DNA from 4 places in the Streptomyces sp. NPDC043738 genome. Region 1 is predicted to be linked to each of the others. Evidence: predicted binding sites of a transcription regulator. Region 1 holds the regulator's gene; each other region holds the start of a gene.

Region 1 (4,209 bases):
GGGCGTCCGGGCCGGGGGAGAAGCCGCGGACGATCGCCGGGAGGTCGTCGACGCCCTCCAGGTACTCCACGACGACGCCCTCGATGCGCAGGTCGTCGCCCCAGACCCGCTCGACCAGTTCGGCGTCGTGCCGGCCCTCCACGTAAATGCGCCCGGCGCGTGCGACCCGGGCGCGGGCGCCGGGGACGGCGAGTGACCCGGAAGCCGTACGGGCGGGACCGCCCGGCGCCGGCCGGTGCTGCGGGCGCACGAGGGTGACGACCTTGCCCTCCAGGAGGAAGCCGCGCGGGGCCATGGGGAAGACACGGTGCTTGCCGAAGCGGTCCTCCAGGGTGACCGTGGGCCCCTCGGCGGTCTTCTCGCAGCGGATCACGGCGCCGCAGAAGCCCGTGGTGACCTCCTCGACGACCAGGTCGGGGTCGGCCGGCACCTCGGGCGCGGGGCGCTGCTTCTTCCAGGGCGGGGTCAGGTCGGGGCGGTAGCGCTTGCTCTGCATGGGCCTGTTCTATACGAGAGCCCGGCGGCGGGACCCGATGGCTGCGGGCCCTGACCGCGGCGGGATGCGATCACGGAGGGATGCGGTGACGACGGGCCCCGGTCGGGGCGGGGGCCGGTGCTCAGGCGGGCGGTACGCCGAAGAGGGCGGCCAGGGCGTCGCGCTGGGCGCGGACGAAGGCGGCGTCCACCACGGCGCCGTGGCCGGGGACGTAGACCGCGTCCTCGCCGCCGAGGGCCAGCAGGCGGTCCAGGGCCGCGGGCCACTGCTGGGGCAGTGCGTCCGGGCCGGCCTGCGGTTCGCCGGACTCCTCGACCAGGTCGCCGCAGAAGACGATCTCGGCGGCGCCGTGCCGGCCGGGCACCAGGACCGCCAGGTCGTGGGCGGTGTGGCCGGGACCGACGTTGGCGAGCAGCACCTGCCGGTCGCCGAGATCGACGGTCAGCTGGCCGTGCACATGGTGGTGCGGGGCGACCAGCAGATCGGCGGCCTCCGCGGCGGCGTCCCGCGCGACGCCGTGGCGCATCGCGTCGTGCCGCAGCTCGTCCTTGCCGCGCCGGAGCAGCTCGCCCAGGCCGGCCGCGCCGAACACCTCGACGCCGGCGAAGGCGGCGGTGCCCAGCACATGATCGAAATGCGGATGGGTGAGCGCGACATGCGTCACTTCCCGGCCCAGTACGCCACGGATCGCCCGGCGCAGATCCGCGCCGTCACGGATGCTCGCACCGGTGTCCACGATCATGACGCCGGCCGACCCGGTGATCACGCCGATCGTCTCGTCCCAGCCCGGCATCCGGCGCCTGGCGACACCGTCACCGAGCTGTTCCCACCCGGCCTCTTCCCAAGCAGTGCCCATACCGAGACGCTAGCTCCATCGCGATAGCGTTGCCCGGCGGATCGGCCGAACACGGTCATCGGGCGGACGCCGCGCAAGGTCGCCCTTGCCGTGGCCGTGCTACCCGGCCGTACACTGGCTCCGGGTCTGGCACTCGGCTTGCGTGAGTGCCAGGAGTAACGAAACGGCGGACGGCCGGACTGGAGGTGCGCGGGATGCTCAGTGAACGCAGGCTCGAAGTGCTGCGCGCCATCGTCCAGGACTATGTCGGGACGGAGGAGCCGGTCGGCTCCAAGGCGCTCACCGAGCGGCATCAGCTGGGGGTCTCCCCGGCCACCGTCCGCAACGACATGGCAGCCCTGGAGGACGAGGGTTTCATCGCCCAGCCGCACACGAGCGCGGGGCGGATCCCGACCGACAAGGGCTACCGTCTCTTCGTCGACAAGCTGGCCGGCGTCAAGCCGCTGTCCAGCCCGGAGCGGCGGGCGATCCAGAACTTCCTGGACGGTGCCGTCGACCTCGACGACGTGGTGGGGCGCACGGTACGGCTGCTGGCGCAGCTGACCCGGCAGGTGGCGGTCGTGCAGTACCCGTCGCTGACGCGGTCCACGGTCCGGCACGTCGAGCTGCTGGCACTGGCACCGGCCCGGTTGATGCTCGTACTGATCACGGACACCGGGCGGGTCGAGCAGCGGCTCATCGACTGCCAGACGCCGTTCGCCGAGACCTCACTGGCGGACCTGCGGGCACGGCTCAACAGCCGGGTCGTGGGACGCCGTTTCACGGATGTGCCCCAGTTGGTGCAGGATCTCCCGGAGTCCTTCGAACAGGACGACCGCGGCACGGTCTCGACAGTGCTGTCGGTGTTGCTGGAGACTTTGGTGGAGGAGACCGAAGAGCGGCTGATGATCGGCGGCACCGCCAATCTCACGCGCTTCGGGCACGACTTCCCCCTGACCATCCGTCCGGTGCTGGAGGCCCTTGAGGAGCATGTGGTGCTGCTCAAGCTCCTCGGCGAGGCCAAGGACTCGGGCATGACCGTACGTATCGGGCATGAGAATGCCCACGAAGGCCTGACGTCCACATCGGTCGTCACGGTCGGCTACGGTTCGGGCGACGAGGCAGTCGCCAAACTCGGCGTGGTCGGACCGACCCGCATGGACTACCCCGGAACGATGGGAGCGGTACGCGCAGTGGCACGTTACGTCGGACAGATCCTGGCGGAGTCGTAAGTGGCCACGGATTACTACGCGGTCCTGGGCGTACGGCGCGATGCCTCGCAGGACGAGATCAAGAAGGCGTTCCGCCGGCTGGCGCGCGAGCTGCACCCGGACGTGAACCCGGATCCCAAGACCCAGGAGCGGTTCAAGGAGATCAACGCCGCTTACGAGGTCCTGTCGGATCCGCAGAAGAAGCAGGTCTACGACCTCGGCGGGGACCCGCTGTCGCAGTCCGGCGGTGGCGGCGCGGGCGGCTTCGGCGCGGGCTTCGGCAACTTCTCCGACATCATGGACGCCTTCTTCGGCACGGCCTCGCAGCGCGGACCGCGCTCGCGCACCCGCCGCGGCCAGGACGCCATGATCCGGCTCGACATCGAGCTGAACGAGGCGGCCTTCGGCACGACCAAGGAAATCCAGGTCGACACCGCCGTGGTCTGCACGACGTGCACCGGTGAGGGCGCGGCGCCGGGGACCTCGGCGCAGACCTGTGACATGTGCCGCGGCCGCGGTGAGGTCTCGCAGGTCACCCGGTCCTTCCTCGGTCAGGTCATGACGTCGCGGCCGTGCCCGCAGTGCCAGGGCTTCGGCACGGTCGTGCCGACGCCGTGCCCCGAGTGCGCGGGCGACGGGCGGATCCGCTCCCGCCGCACGCTGACGGTCAAGATCCCGGCCGGTGTCGACAACGGCACCCGGATCCAGCTCGCGGGCGAGGGCGAGGTCGGCCCCGGCGGCGGCCCCGCCGGTGACCTCTACGTCGAGATCCACGAGCTTGCGCACCCGGTCTTCCAGCGGCGCGGCGACGACCTGCACTGCACGGTCACCATCCCGATGACGGCGGCGGCGCTGGGCACGAAGTGCCCGCTGGAGACGCTGGACGGGGTGGAGGAGATCGATGTGCGGCCGGGCACCCAGTCCGGGCAGTCGATTCCGCTGCACCAGCGCGGGGTGACGCATCTGCGGGGCAACGGCCGCGGCGATCTCATCGTCCATGTCGAGGTGCAGACCCCGACCAAGCTCGACCCCGAGCAGGAGGAGCTGCTGCGGCGGCTCGCCAAGCTGCGCGGCGAGGAGCGGCCCACGGGCCAGTTCCAGCCCGGGCAGCAGGGGTTGTTCTCGCGGCTGAAGGACGCGTTCAACGGGCGGTAGGCCACGGCCGAACCGGCGCGCCCAGGCGCGTACCTGCGCCGAGCCCCTGATGCGGGGGCTCGGCGTTTCCCGTGACACGATGTGCTCATGTCCACCGCACTGACCGATCTCTGCCGCTATCCGATCGTGCAGGCGCCGATGGCAGGAGGCGGCTCCGGACCCGAGCTGGCCGCCGCCGTCTGCGGCGCCGGCGGTCTCGGCTTCCTCGCCGCCGGCTACAAGACCGCCGACGGCATGTACCAGGAGATCAAACAGCTGCGGTCGCTGACCGACCGGCCCTTCGGCGTCAATCTCTTCATGCCGCAGCCGACCCTGGCCGACACCGCCGCCGTCGACGTCTACCGCGAGCAGCTCGCGGGCGAGGCCGCCTGGTACGAGACCGAGCTCGGCGAGACCGACGGGCCCAGCGACGACGGCTACGAGGCCAAGCTCGCGATACTGCGTGAGGACCCGGTGCCGCTGGTGTCCTTCACCTTCGGCTGCCCCTCGCGCGCCGTCCTCGACTCCTTCGC
Region 2 (4,209 bases), on a different contig from region 1:
TCCGGCGGGGCGTCCTCGGGGGGCTCCGCGCGAAGCGGTGCGCCGTCCTCGGCATCGCAGGGGCCTTCCGAGTCGTCCGAGTCCTCAAACTCTTCCGGCTCACCCGGCTCACCCGGCTCTTCCGAGTCACTCGGTTCATCCGAATCGTCCAGCTCTTCCGACCTCTCCGCCGAGGAGGCGGAGATGGCGAAGAAGGTCCGGGACGCCGAGAAGGCGGCGGACGACGCGGACGCCGACGCGGCCGGGGACTCCCGGTGAGGAGCCGGTGAGGGAGCCCCCTGAGGCTCCCGTACGACAACGCCGTCGGGGCGGCACCCCCTGGGAGGAGGGTGCCGCCCCGACGTATGTGCGGACGTGTGATCCGGGAGGGATCAGCGTTCCGATCCGGAGGATCAGAAGTCCATGTCACCGCCCGGCATGCCGCCCGGAGCGGCCGCGGCGGCCTTCTCCGGCTTGTCGGCGATGACGGCCTCGGTGGTGAGGAACAGCGCCGCGATGGAGGCGGCGTTCTGCAGCGCGGAGCGGGTGACCTTGGCCGGGTCGATGATGCCCTCGGCGACCAGGTCGACGTACTCGCCGGTCGCGGCGTTCAGGCCGTGACCCGGGGTCAGGTTGCGCACCTTCTCCACGACGACGCCACCCTCGAGGCCGGCGTTGACGGAGATCTGCTTCAGCGGGGCCTCCAGGGCCAGCTTCACAGCGGCGGCACCGGTGGCCTCGTCGCCGTCGAGCTCCAGCTTCTCGAAGACCTGGGAGGCCTGGAGCAGGGCGACGCCACCGCCGGCGACGATGCCCTCCTCGACGGCCGCCTTCGCGTTGCGAACGGCGTCCTCGATGCGGTGCTTGCGCTCCTTGAGCTCGACCTCGGTCGCGGCACCGGCCTTGATGACCGCAACACCGCCGGCGAGCTTCGCCAGGCGCTCCTGCAGCTTCTCGCGGTCGTAGTCGCTGTCCGAGTTCTCGATCTCGGCGCGGATCTGGTTGACGCGGCCCTGGACCTGGTCGCTGTCGCCGGCACCGTCGACGATGGTGGTCTCGTCCTTGGTGATGACGACCTTGCGGGCGCGGCCGAGCAGGTCGAGACCGGCGTTCTCCAGCTTGAGGCCGACCTCCTCGGAGATGACGGTGCCACCGGTGAGGATGGCGATGTCGCCGAGCATGGCCTTGCGGCGGTCACCGAAGCCCGGGGCCTTGACGGCGACGGACTTGAAGGTACCGCGGATCTTGTTGACGACCAGGGTCGACAGGGCCTCGCCCTCGACGTCCTCGGCGATGATCAGCAGCGGCTTGCCGGACTGCATGACCTTCTCCAGGAGCGGCAGCAGGTCCTTCACGTTGCCGATCTTGGAGTTGACGATCAGGATGTACGGGTCGTCGAGCGACGCCTCCATACGCTCCATGTCGGTGGCGAAGTACGCCGAGATGTAGCCCTTGTCGAAGCGCATACCCTCGGTGAGCTCCAGCTCCAGACCGAAGGTCTGGGACTCCTCGACGGTGATGACGCCTTCCTTGCCGACCTTGTCCATGGCCTCGGCGATCAGCTCGCCGATCTGGGTGTCGGCGGCGGAGATGGAGGCGGTGGAGGCGATCTGCTCCTTGGTCTCCACGTCCTTGGCCTGCTCCAGCAGGGCGGCGGAGACGGCCTCGACGGCCTTCTCGATACCGCGCTTGAGGGCCATCGGGTTGGCGCCGGCGGCGACGTTGCGCAGGCCCTCGCGGACCAGGGCCTGGGCCAGGACGGTCGCGGTCGTCGTGCCGTCACCGGCGACGTCGTCCGTCTTCTTCGCGACCTCCTTGACCAGCTCGGCGCCGATCTTCTCGTACGGGTCCTCGAGCTCGATCTCCTTGGCGATGGAGACACCATCGTTGGTGATCGTGGGGGCGCCCCACTTCTTCTCGAGGACGACGTTGCGGCCCTTGGGGCCGAGGGTGACCTTGACGGCGTCGGCGAGCTGGTTCATCCCGCGCTCGAGACCGCGCCGTGCCTCCTCGTCGAACGCGATGATCTTGGCCATGTGAAGTGGTCCTCCCGGACGGGGTGGATTTCTCCGGATCGGCACCCGTGCCCGCGACGGACGGTCCGTGCGCCGTGTGGTTCCTTGCCCCACCCGGCGTCCGGACCTCACCGGCCCGATCCAAGTTCTGTCACTCTCACTCGGAGAGTGCTAACGCCAATGATTAGCACTCGGGCAGGGCGAGTGCAAGCCGCCTGAAGGGGCTCGCCGAGGGTCGGCGGGTGGGCGAGGGGTGAGCGACGGGCGGGCGCCGGCCGCCCGTCGGGGCGCCGCCCGGGGCATTGCGCGGCGGCGAACGGCACGGCACGGACGCAGGCGGGACGAGGTGCGGGCGCAGACGACGGGGACTCAGGTCCCGCCGCGGACAGGGCAGACAGAAGGCCCGTACCCCATGACGGGGTACGGGCCTTCTCTACGCTGCAGTCGGCCCGCGCCTCAGGCGCTCACCCTGACCATGTCCGCCTGCGGCCCCTTCTGGCCCTGCGAGATCTCGAACTCGACCCGCTGGCCCTCCTCAAGGGTGCGGTAGCCGTCCATCTGAATCGCGCTGTAGTGGACGAATACATCCGCACCACCGTCGACCGCGATGAAGCCGTACCCCTTCTCCGCGTTGAACCACTTGACGGTGCCCTGAGCCATGCCTAACTCCCCTATTACTGGCCCTTGCGCAGGACCGCACTCCGCGGACCCGGGTCAGACCTCACCCCGCGAAATGGCCCGTGGGGTGTGCGCCGGAACGCGTCGACCGCCGCTGAATGTATCTGCACCGATGCCCAGCGCAACAGGTCAATCGGACGAGAATTCTGGCGCCGGAGAATCGGAAATATGCCGTGAAATCCCGTTCCTCCGGGGCAAGTCGGGCCGGGCATAGCGCACGTAAGCGACAAATGCCGCACACACTTTGCGCACAACTCTCCGCGGTTTCCTATGCGTTCGGCACGTGCGCGGAGTTATCCGGAACGGGGATCACCGCAATGGTATCCCCTTTCACTAAGCGGAATTGCCCCGTCCGATTTCAACGGACGGGGCAATTCCGGTCAAGTAGGTGAAGAGATGGCGCAAATTAGCGCTCACCCGTCGACCGATCGGGGGCGACCGGTCGACGGCCACCGGGCGCGTACGCCTTTCAGCAGCCGCCGGCGACCGCCGGGATGATGGAGACGCCCGCACCGTCCGGGGTCGGCGTCTGAAGGCCCTGCTCGAAGCGCACATCGTCGTCGTTGACGTAGACGTTCACGAAGCGACGCAGCTTGCCGGCGTCGTCCAGGACACGGGCCGCGATGCCCTGGTGGTTCTTCTCCAGGTCGGCGATCACCTCGGAGAGGGTCGAGCCCTCGGCGGTGACCTCGGCCTCACCACCGGTGTACGTACGGAGGATGGTGGGGATGCGGACCTTGACGCTCATGGGTTCTGCCTTCCGGACAGGGTTGGGGAGTGCGGGTTCGTAGAGCTGTGGACTCAGCCTGCCAGGCCGGCCTCGCGGAACGCGTCCAGGCTCGGGCGGATCGTGGCCGTCGGCCCGGACGTCGGCGCGACGGCGTCAAGCGTCTTGAGGCCGTCACCCGTGTTGAGGACGACGGTGGTCAGGGACGGGTCGAGCAGACCCTCCTCGATCAGCTTCCTGGTGACGCCGACGGTCACCCCGCCCGCGGTCTCCGCGAAGATCCCCTCCGTCCGGGCCAGCAGCTTGATCGCGTCCACGACCTGCTCGTCGTCGACGTGCTCCACCGCACCGCCCGTACGGCGCGCGATGTCGAGCACATACGGACCGTCCGCCGGATTGCCGATCGCCAGCGACTTGGCGATGGTGTTCGGCTTCTGCGGGCGCACGACGTCGTGCCCGGCCTTGAAGGCCGTCGACACCGGCGAGCAGCCCTCCGCCTGGGCACCGAAGATCCGGTACGGCCGGTCCTCGACCAGGCCGAGGGCGATCAGCTCCTTGAGCCCCTTGTCGATCTTCGTCAGCTGCGAGCCGGACGCGACGGGGATGACGATCTGGTCCGGGAGCCGCCAGCCCAGCTGCTCGCAGATCTCGTACGCCAGCGTCTTGGAGCCCTCGCCGTAATAGGGGCGGAGATTGACGTTGACGAAGCCCCAGCCCTCGCCCAGCGGGTCGCCGATGAGCTCCGAGCAGAAGCGGTTGACGTCGTCGTAGTTGCCCTCGATGCCGACCAGGTCGCCGCCGTAGACCGCG
Region 3 (4,209 bases), on a different contig from region 1:
CGTGCCGCAGTCCGCCCGCGCCCGCTCCGGGCTGTGGACGACCCCGCCCTTGTGGATAACCCGGCCACCCGGGAGAGGGAGCCGGGCGGCAGGCTCACGTCACCAAGGCACCACATCACCAAGGCGCCACATCACCGAGGCGCCCCGTCACCACTGCCTCACTCTTCACTGCCTGACACGCCACTGCCTCACGGCAGGTCGATGCCCAGCTCCCAGCCCGCGTGGGCGTCGACGCACAGGCAGTCCCTGGCGGTGTTGTCGGGCAGTGCGGCGACCGCGTCGAAGAGCACCTCGCGCAGCCGGCCGACGTTCTGGGAGAAGACGGCGAGAACCTCCTCGTGGGAGACGCCGTCGCCGGTCTCGGTGCCCGCGTCCAGGTCGGTGACCAGGGACAACGAGGTGTAGCACAGGCTCAGTTCGCGGGCCAGGACCGCTTCGGGGTGACCGGTCATGCCGACCACCGACCAGCCCTGGGCGGCGTGCCAGCGCGACTCGGCGCGGGTGGAGAAGCGCGGCCCCTCGATGACGACGAGCGTGCCGCCGTCGACCGGCTCCCAGTCGCGGCCGCGGGCAGCCGTGAGGGCGGCCTGACGGCCGGTGGGGCAGTAGGGGTCGGCGAAGGTGAGGTGGACGACGTTGGGGACGCTGCCGTCCGGCAGCGGGTGGCCGTCGAAGTAGGTCTGCGGGCGCGCCTTGGTGCGGTCGACGAGCTGGTCGGGGACGAGCAGCGTGCCGGGGCCGTACTCGGGGCGCAGACCGCCGACCGCGCACGGGCCGAGGACCTGCCGTACGCCGACGGAGCGCAGCGCCCACAAGTTGGCGCGGTAGTTGATGCGGTGCGGCGGGAGGTGGTGGCCGCGGCCGTGCCGGGGCAGGAAGGCGACCTGGCGTCCGGCGATCTCGCCCAGGAACAGCGAGTCGCTGGGGGGACCGTAGGGGGTGTCCACCGTGATTTCGGTCACGTCGTCGAGGAAGGAGTAGAACCCCGAGCCGCCGATGACACCTATCTCCGCGTCAGCCATGCGGGCCACACTATCGGGACCGGGGGCCGGGCGACCCCGTGATCAGCGATCCGGCCGCCTCGTAGGGCATCAGAGACCTTGGGGCGCCAGAGGCCAGGGGCACCAGGGCGATCGGACCACCGGAACAACCGGACCACCGGAACAACCGGACCCCGCCGTCCATGAGGACGGCGGGGTCCGAAGAAGTGCGGGGTGCGGCTCAGGCCGCGGAGCTGGTGCTCGAGGTGCTGCTGGAGGCCGCCGCGGCCGGGGTGGAGGACGCGGAGTCGGAGCTGCTCGACGAGGAGCCGGCGGAGTCCGAGGAGGACGTGCCGCTCGACGAGGAGGAGCTCTTCGCGGGGCTGCTGCTGGACGACGCACCGCGGCTGTCGTTGCGGTAGAAGCCGGAGCCCTTGAAGACGATGCCGACCGCGGAGAACACCTTCTTGAGGCGTCCGTTGCAGCTCGGGCACTCCGTGAGCGCGTCGTCGGTGAACTTCTGCACCGCCTCGAGGCCCTCGCCGCACTCGGTGCACTGGTACTGGTAGGTCGGCACTTGACTTCCTCCTGGCACTCTCACTCGATGAGTGCTAACGACGCTCCATATTGCAGTATTCCGGCCCGTCAGTCCACCGTGACGGGGATACGGTGACCGACTCCACGTCCGTTCAGGCGCTCGTCAGCTCCCGCTCCCGGTCGTCGGCGGCAGCGGGGGGCGCGGCCGCGTCGCCCTGGGAGGCGACCACGGTCGAGGAGCGCGGCAGCAGGTGGGCGCGGAGCGCGACCAGCACCACCAGGGCCAGCGCCGTGCCCGCCAGCGGCACCAGGAAGCCGGTGCTCGGGCCGAAGCGGTCCGCCAGCTGGCCGGCGGAGGTCGCGGCGGCCGCCTGGCCCAGCGCGACCGCGCCGGTCAGCCAGGTGAAGGCCTCGGTGCGGGCGGCGGCCGGCACCAGCGACTCGACGAGCGTGTAGCCGGTGATCAGGGCCGGGGCGATGCACAGGCCGACGACCAGGCCGACGGCGCCCAGCAGCGGCACGGCGGTCACCGTCCACAGCGGAGTGGTGGCCAGCGCCAGCAGACCGTAGGCGACCAGCAGCCGGCGTCGCGGGCCGACCTTCCAGGCGATCGCGCCGCAGGCGATGCCGGCGAGCATGTTGCCGCCGGCGAAGATCCCGTAGAGCACGCCGTTGATGCCGGGCTGACCGATGTCCTGGGTGAACGCGGTCAGCGAGACCTGCATACCGCCGAAGACGGCGCCGATGCCGAGGAACGCCACGATCAGGACGCGGACGCCGGGCACCGACAGCGCCGAGACGCGCGGCCGGTCGCCGGCCCCGGCCCGGTGCACCGGAGGCTGGCTGCGCCGCTGCGAGGCGAACAGCAGCCCGCCGGCCAGCGTCAGCGCGGCCTCGGCGATCAGGCCGGCCGCCGGGTGGATGCCCGTGCACAGCGCGGTCGCCAGCACGGGGCCGACCACGAAGGTGAACTCGTCGGTCACCGACTCGAAGGCGGCGGCCGTCGGCATCAGCGGGCTGCCGCCGAGCCGGGAGGCCCAGCGGGCCCGCACCATCGGGCCGACCTGCGGCGTCGAGGCACCCGTGGGGACGGCCACGGCGAGCAGCGCCCACAGGGGGGCGTGGACGAGGGCCAGGGTGATCAGGGCCGTGACGCCGGCGACGTGGACCAGGACGCCGGGGATCAGCACCGCGCGCTGGCCGAAGCGGTCGGCGAGTTTGCCGCTCTGCGGGGCGAACAGCGCCATCGAGACACCGGTGGCGGCGGACACCGCGCCCGCGGTGCCGTACGAGCCGGTGGTGGACTCGACGAGCAGCACGATGCCGATCGTCAGCATCGCGAAGGGCTGCCGGGCCAGAAAGCCGGGCAGCAGGAATGTCCATGCACCTGGGGTGCGGAGCAGTTGTCCGTAACCGGGACGGGAGTCCTTGACCGCGGATGCCACGGCCGGGCCTTTCTGCCGCCTGGTAGCGCGCCACCCGCGAGGTCGTCACAGGCACGCGCCGAGAGCTGTCCTCTCGCGCAGGACCGAGTGATACCGCATGGTCCGCACCCCGAGAGGTGGCTGCGTGTGGCAGGGGACCGCGGCCGCCGAGCGGTCGCGCCAGCTCTGCGTCAGGCAGAGTTGGTTCGTCATTGTTCCTTTTCATACTACAGGCCCAAGCGCGTGAAGCCCTGGGATTAGCCAGGGCTTCACGTAAATTTCCTTGGGTTCCGTGGAGATGTGCAGCACATCTCCGGGGCGGCCGCGCCGCGGGGGCGTGACCCCCGGGCGGCGCGGGCCCTACCCGCGGGGGTGCCGCCGCGAGGCGCCGTCCGTTCCCAGCCAGCCGGCCAGCTTGCCGCCCTGGGAGACCGCCTGCAGCCGTCGCTCGGCCGCGTCGCGCACCTGGTCCGTGGCCACCACCAGCAGCTCGTCGCCGCGCCGCAGCACCGTGGTCGGCGAGGGCACGAAGCTGGAGCCGTCCCGTACGACGAGGGTGACCGCGGCGCCCGCGGGCATCCGCAGCTCGCCGACCTCGACGCCGTGCATACGGGACGTCGGGCCGATGGACGTGGACAGCAGATGGCCGCGCAGCCGTTCCAGGGGAGCCGACTCGATGCCCAGGTCGGCGGCCTCCTTGCCGTCGCCCAGTTCCAGCCGCCGGGCCAGCCACGGCAGCGTCGGCCCCTGGACGAGGGTGTAGACCACGACCAGGACGAAGACGATGTTGAAGACCCGCTCGCTGCCGGGTACGTCGCTCACCATCGGAATGGTGGCCAGCACGATGGGGACCGCGCCGCGCAGCCCGGCCCAGGACAGCAGGGTCTTCTCCCGCCAGGGCACCTTGAACGGCAGCAGCGCGGTGAACACCGATGCCGGCCGGGCCACGATCGTCAGGATCAGCCCGATGACCAGCGCGGGCACGAAGTCGTCGACCAGCTTGTGCGGTGTGACCAGCAGGCCCAGCAGCACGAACATGCCGATCTGGCCGATCCAGCCGAGGCCCTCGGCGAAGCCGCGGGTGGCCGGTGCGTGCGGCAGCTTGGCGTTGCCGAGGATGACCGCGGCCAGGTAGACGGCGAGGAAGCCGGAGCCGTGCGCCAGTGCGCCGGCCGCGTACGCGGAGACCGCGATGGCCATGACGGCGATCGGGTACAGGCCGGACGCGGGCAGCGCCACATGCCGCATCCCGTACGCGCCGAGCCATC
Region 4 (4,209 bases), on a different contig from region 1:
GTCCAGGCGGGGCGCGGTCCCTTACGTCGCCCGGCGGCCGCGGCCGCGCCGGCGCGGCCGGTCGCGGCCGGCGCCCTCCGGCTCGCGGCGGCGCTGCGCATGGTCGCTGATCCGCAGCAGCAGCGCCACCATCACCCAGTTCGCGACCAGTGACGAGCCGCCCTTGGCCAGGAACGGCAGGGCCTTGCCGGTCAGCGGGATCAGGCCGGTGACGCCGCCGGAGACGACGAAGACCTGGAGCAGCAGCGCCCCGGCGAGCCCGACCGCGAGCAGCTTGCCGAACGGGTCGCGGGCGGTCAGCGCCACCCGCAGCCCGCGCTGTGCGAGCAGCACGTACAGCATCAGCACCGCCATCACCCCGGCCAGGCCCAGCTCCTCGCCGACGGTGGTGAGGATGAAGTCGCTGTTGCCCGCGAAGCCGACCAGCTCGGGGTGGCCCTGGCCCAGGCCGGTGCCGCCGATGCCGCCGCTGCCGAAGCTGAACAGCGCCTGGCCGAGCTGGTCGGACATGTGCTCCGCACGGCCTTCCTTGGTGAAGGCCCGCATGGGGTCCAGCCAGGCCGTGACGCGGCCGTGGACGTGCGGCTCCAGGGAGCCGACGACGGCCGCGCCGACCGTGGCCATCAGCAGGCCGCACAGCACCCAGCCGGCGCGGCCGGTGGCCATGTAGAGCATGATCACGAAGACGCCGAAGAAGATCAGCGAGGTGCCCAGGTCCCGTTCGAAGACCAGCACCAGCAGGCTGATCACCCAGATCGTGAAGATCGGCCCGAGCTGCCTTCCCGGGGGCAGCTGGACGCCCATGACGCGGCGTCCGGTCAGCGCCAGCGCATCGCGGTTGACGGTGAGGTAGCCGGCGAAGAACACCGAGATCATGATCTTCACGAACTCGCCGGGCTGCAGCGACAGCGGCCCGAGCAGGATCCAGCGCTTGGCGCCGTACATGTCGGCGCCGAAGAAGGCCGGTGCCATCAGCAGCACCAGGGCGATGGCCATCGTCAGATAGATGTAGCGCTGCAGAATGCGGTGGTCGCGCAGCACCAGCAGGATGGCGATGCAGACCGCCACCCCGATCACCGTCCACACCAGCTGGCCGCTCGCCGCCTCGGCGATCTTCAGACGCGGGGTCTGCGCGTAGGTGACGTCCAGCCGGTGCAGCAGGACCAGGCCGATCCCGGTCAGCAGGGTCGCCAGCGGCAGGATCAGCGGATCGGCCCGCGGGGCGAAGCGGCGCAGGACCAGGTGCGGCACCAGCGCCACGAAGAGCATGCTGACGGCGAAGCCGGCCAGGCCGCCGGGCAGTCGGCCGGTCATCGACAGACCGGTGTAGGCGTAGCCGAAGACGGCGGTCAGGACGACGAGGGCGAGCAGCCAGGCCTCGGTCCTGCGGCGGTCCGGTGCCCGTTGAAGCGCGGCGAACGTCATGGTGCGCTCGGCGTCGCTCTCCGGCTCCCCGGCCGGCCGGGGAGCGCTGGTCAGTCCACGCACGGGTTCCTCCGCCTTCGGTGGTCAGGGCCTCGGGACCCGGTCCGGGCCGATCCACGCGGCACGCCCGGGCCCGGTTCGCAGGCCCGGCAGTCGGGGAAGTAGACGAGGTGGCCCGGGGGGTGGTTGCCGGAGAACGGGAAGGTGTGTCCGATTTGGCAGGGAACCCTCCCCGATGGCCGACCCGTTGGCCGCGGCGCGGTCAACCGGTGTCGTGGAACCCGCCCCCGGCGCGCTGGCACTCCGCTTGACCGAGTGCTAACCGCGTCATAGTCTCGGCGTTGGCACTCTCCAGTGGGGAGTGCCAAACACACAGCGACGGGCAGGTCCGGCACCCGCGACGACGGATCCACCTGGTCGCCACCTCAGACAGTTAACCCCGTGAGATCTCCGAAGGGGGAGGTCGGATCGTGACGACCGCCAGCTCCAAGGTTGCCATCAAGCCGCTTGAGGACCGCATCGTGGTCCAGCCGCTCGACGCCGAGCAGACCACGGCCTCGGGCCTGGTCATTCCGGACACCGCCAAGGAGAAGCCCCAGGAGGGCGTCGTCCTGGCCGTGGGCCCGGGCCGCATCGAGGACGGCAAGCGCGTCGAGCTCGACGTCACCGTTGGTGACGTCGTTCTCTACAGCAAGTACGGCGGCACCGAGGTGAAGTACAACAACGAGGAGTACCTCGTTCTCTCGGCCCGCGACGTGCTCGCGATCGTCGAGAAGTAAGTCACCAAGATTTGCCGTGATCTGCGCCCCTGGTTCCCGCGTCTAAACAACCCGGGGCAGGGGCGCAGTTCGTTTGACCCAGCGGTCCCCACTGCGTGCCGAGGATCGCAATGAGAGGACTTGAAGCACCCCATGGCGAAGATCCTGAAGTTCGACGAGGACGCCCGTCGCGCCCTTGAGCGCGGCGTGAACAAGCTTGCCGACACGGTGAAGGTGACGATCGGTCCGAAGGGCCGCAACGTCGTCATCGACAAGAAGTTCGGTGCCCCCACCATCACCAACGACGGTGTCACCATCGCCCGTGAGGTCGAGGTCGACGACCCGTACGAGAACCTGGGCGCCCAGCTCGTCAAGGAGGTGGCGACCAAGACCAACGACATCGCGGGTGACGGCACCACCACCGCCACCGTGCTGGCCCAGGCGCTGGTCCGCGAGGGCCTGCGCAACGTCGCCGCGGGCGCTTCCCCGGCCGCCCTGAAGAAGGGCATCGACGCCGCCGTGCAGGCCGTGTCCGAGGAGCTCCTCGCGACCGCCCGCCCGATCGACGACAAGGCCGACATCGCCGCCGTCGCCGGCCTGTCCGCGCAGGACAAGCAGGTCGGCGAGCTCATCGCCGAGGCGATGGACAAGGTCGGCAAGGACGGTGTGATCACCGTCGAGGAGTCCAACACCTTCGGTCTGGAGCTGGACTTCACCGAGGGCATGGCCTTCGACAAGGGCTACCTCTCGCCGTACATGGTCACCGACCAGGAGCGTATGGAGGCCGTCCTCGAGGACCCGTACATCCTGATCCACCAGGGCAAGATCGCCTCGATTCAGGACCTGCTGCCGCTGCTGGAGAAGGTCATCCAGGCGGGTGGCTCCAAGCCGCTGCTGATCATCGCCGAGGACGTCGAGGGCGAGGCCCTGTCGACCCTGGTCGTCAACAAGATCCGCGGCACCTTCAACGCGGTGGCCGTCAAGGCCCCCGGCTTCGGTGACCGCCGCAAGGCGATGCTCGGCGACATGGCCACCCTCACCGGTGCCACCGTCATCGCCGAGGAGGTCGGCCTCAAGCTCGACCAGGCCGGTCTGGACGTGCTGGGCTCCGCCCGCCGCGTGACCGTCACCAAGGACGACACCACCATCGTCGACGGCGGCGGCAACGCCGAGGACGTCGCCGGTCGCGTCGCCCAGATCAAGGGCGAGATCGAGACCACCGACTCCGACTGGGACCGCGAGAAGCTCCAGGAGCGCCTCGCCAAGCTCGCCGGTGGCGTCTGCGTCATCCGCGTGGGTGCGGCCACCGAGGTCGAGCTCAAGGAGAAGAAGCACCGTCTGGAGGACGCCATCTCCGCGACCCGCGCCGCGGTCGAGGAGGGCATCGTCTCCGGTGGTGGCTCCGCCCTGGTGCACGCCGCCAAGGTGCTGGAGGGCAACCTCGGCAAGGAGGGCGACGAGGCCACCGGTGTCGCCGTCGTCCGCCGCGCGGTCGTCGAGCCGCTGCGCTGGATCGCGGAGAACGCCGGCCTCGAGGGCTACGTCATCACCGCGAAGGTCGCCGAGCAGGACAAGGGCCAGGGCTTCAACGCCGCCACCGGCGAGTACGGCGACCTGGTCAAGGCCGGCGTCATCGACCCGGTCAAGGTCACCCGCTCCGCCCTGGAGAACGCCGCGTCGATCGCCTCCCTGCTGCTCACGACCGAGACCCTGGTCGTCGAGAAGCCGGCCGAGGAGGAGCCGGCCGAGGCCGGTCACGGTCACGGTCACGCGCACTGACGCATAGCCGCGCAGCCGGCTGATCGCCGGCGGTAGCCGGTGGAAGGCTCCTGTTCCCGCTCGTGAGCGGTGGGAACGGGAGCCTTCTCGCGTGCTGCCGGGAGCCGCGCGGCCGGCACGCTCGGGTCAGAGCGCGCCGAGTTGCCGCATCAGGCCCAGGACGTCGTAGTGCCACCAGCCTTCCTGGATCATTCCGTCGTGGAACCGGAAGGTCGTGGTGCCGGTCATGGTGCACTTCCGGCCGGTC

Evidence for each region. The regulator HrcA, encoded in region 1, represses chaperone genes, less so after heat shock. The targets are predictions, from matches to a motif close to TTNGCACTCNGNNNNNCNGAGTGCNAA.
Region 2: a site for HrcA is predicted at 2,179-2,205, ahead of groL (chaperonin GroEL). Genes of this name have one in related genera too.
Region 3: a site for HrcA is predicted at 1,569-1,595, ahead of AC0680_RS29235 (FmdB family zinc ribbon protein). Genes of this name have one in related genera too.
Region 4: a site for HrcA is predicted at 1,721-1,747, ahead of groES (co-chaperone GroES). Genes of this name have one in related genera too.

Annotation. Positions count from the first base shown of each region.
Region 1 is NZ_JBWKCJ010000010.1:1,550-5,758, reverse strand. Features, by position in the region: gene AC0680_RS15595 (DUF3097 domain-containing protein) at 1-496, opposite strand, end outside; gene AC0680_RS15590 (MBL fold metallo-hydrolase) at 618-1,352, opposite strand; gene hrcA (heat-inducible transcriptional repressor HrcA) at 1,547-2,563, shown strand; gene dnaJ (molecular chaperone DnaJ) at 2,564-3,697, shown strand; gene AC0680_RS15575 (nitronate monooxygenase) at 3,785-4,209, shown strand, end outside.
Region 2 is NZ_JBWKCJ010000011.1:158,282-162,490, reverse strand. Features, by position in the region: gene AC0680_RS17205 (hypothetical protein) at 1-258, shown strand, start outside; gene groL (chaperonin GroEL) at 393-2,015, opposite strand; gene AC0680_RS17195 (cold-shock protein) at 2,451-2,654, opposite strand; gene AC0680_RS17190 (MoaD/ThiS family protein) at 3,142-3,420, opposite strand; gene thrC (threonine synthase) at 3,474-4,209, opposite strand, start outside.
Region 3 is NZ_JBWKCJ010000027.1:88,853-93,061, reverse strand. Features, by position in the region: gene AC0680_RS29240 (S-methyl-5'-thioadenosine phosphorylase) at 189-1,022, opposite strand; gene AC0680_RS29235 (FmdB family zinc ribbon protein) at 1,222-1,557, opposite strand; gene AC0680_RS29230 (MFS transporter) at 1,670-2,962, opposite strand; gene AC0680_RS29225 (potassium/proton antiporter) at 3,302-4,209, opposite strand, start outside.
Region 4 is NZ_JBWKCJ010000008.1:203,324-207,532, forward strand. Features, by position in the region: gene AC0680_RS14125 (FtsW/RodA/SpoVE family cell cycle protein) at 22-1,425, opposite strand; gene groES (co-chaperone GroES) at 1,896-2,204, shown strand; gene groL (chaperonin GroEL) at 2,337-3,962, shown strand; gene AC0680_RS14140 (ester cyclase) at 4,089-4,209, opposite strand, start outside.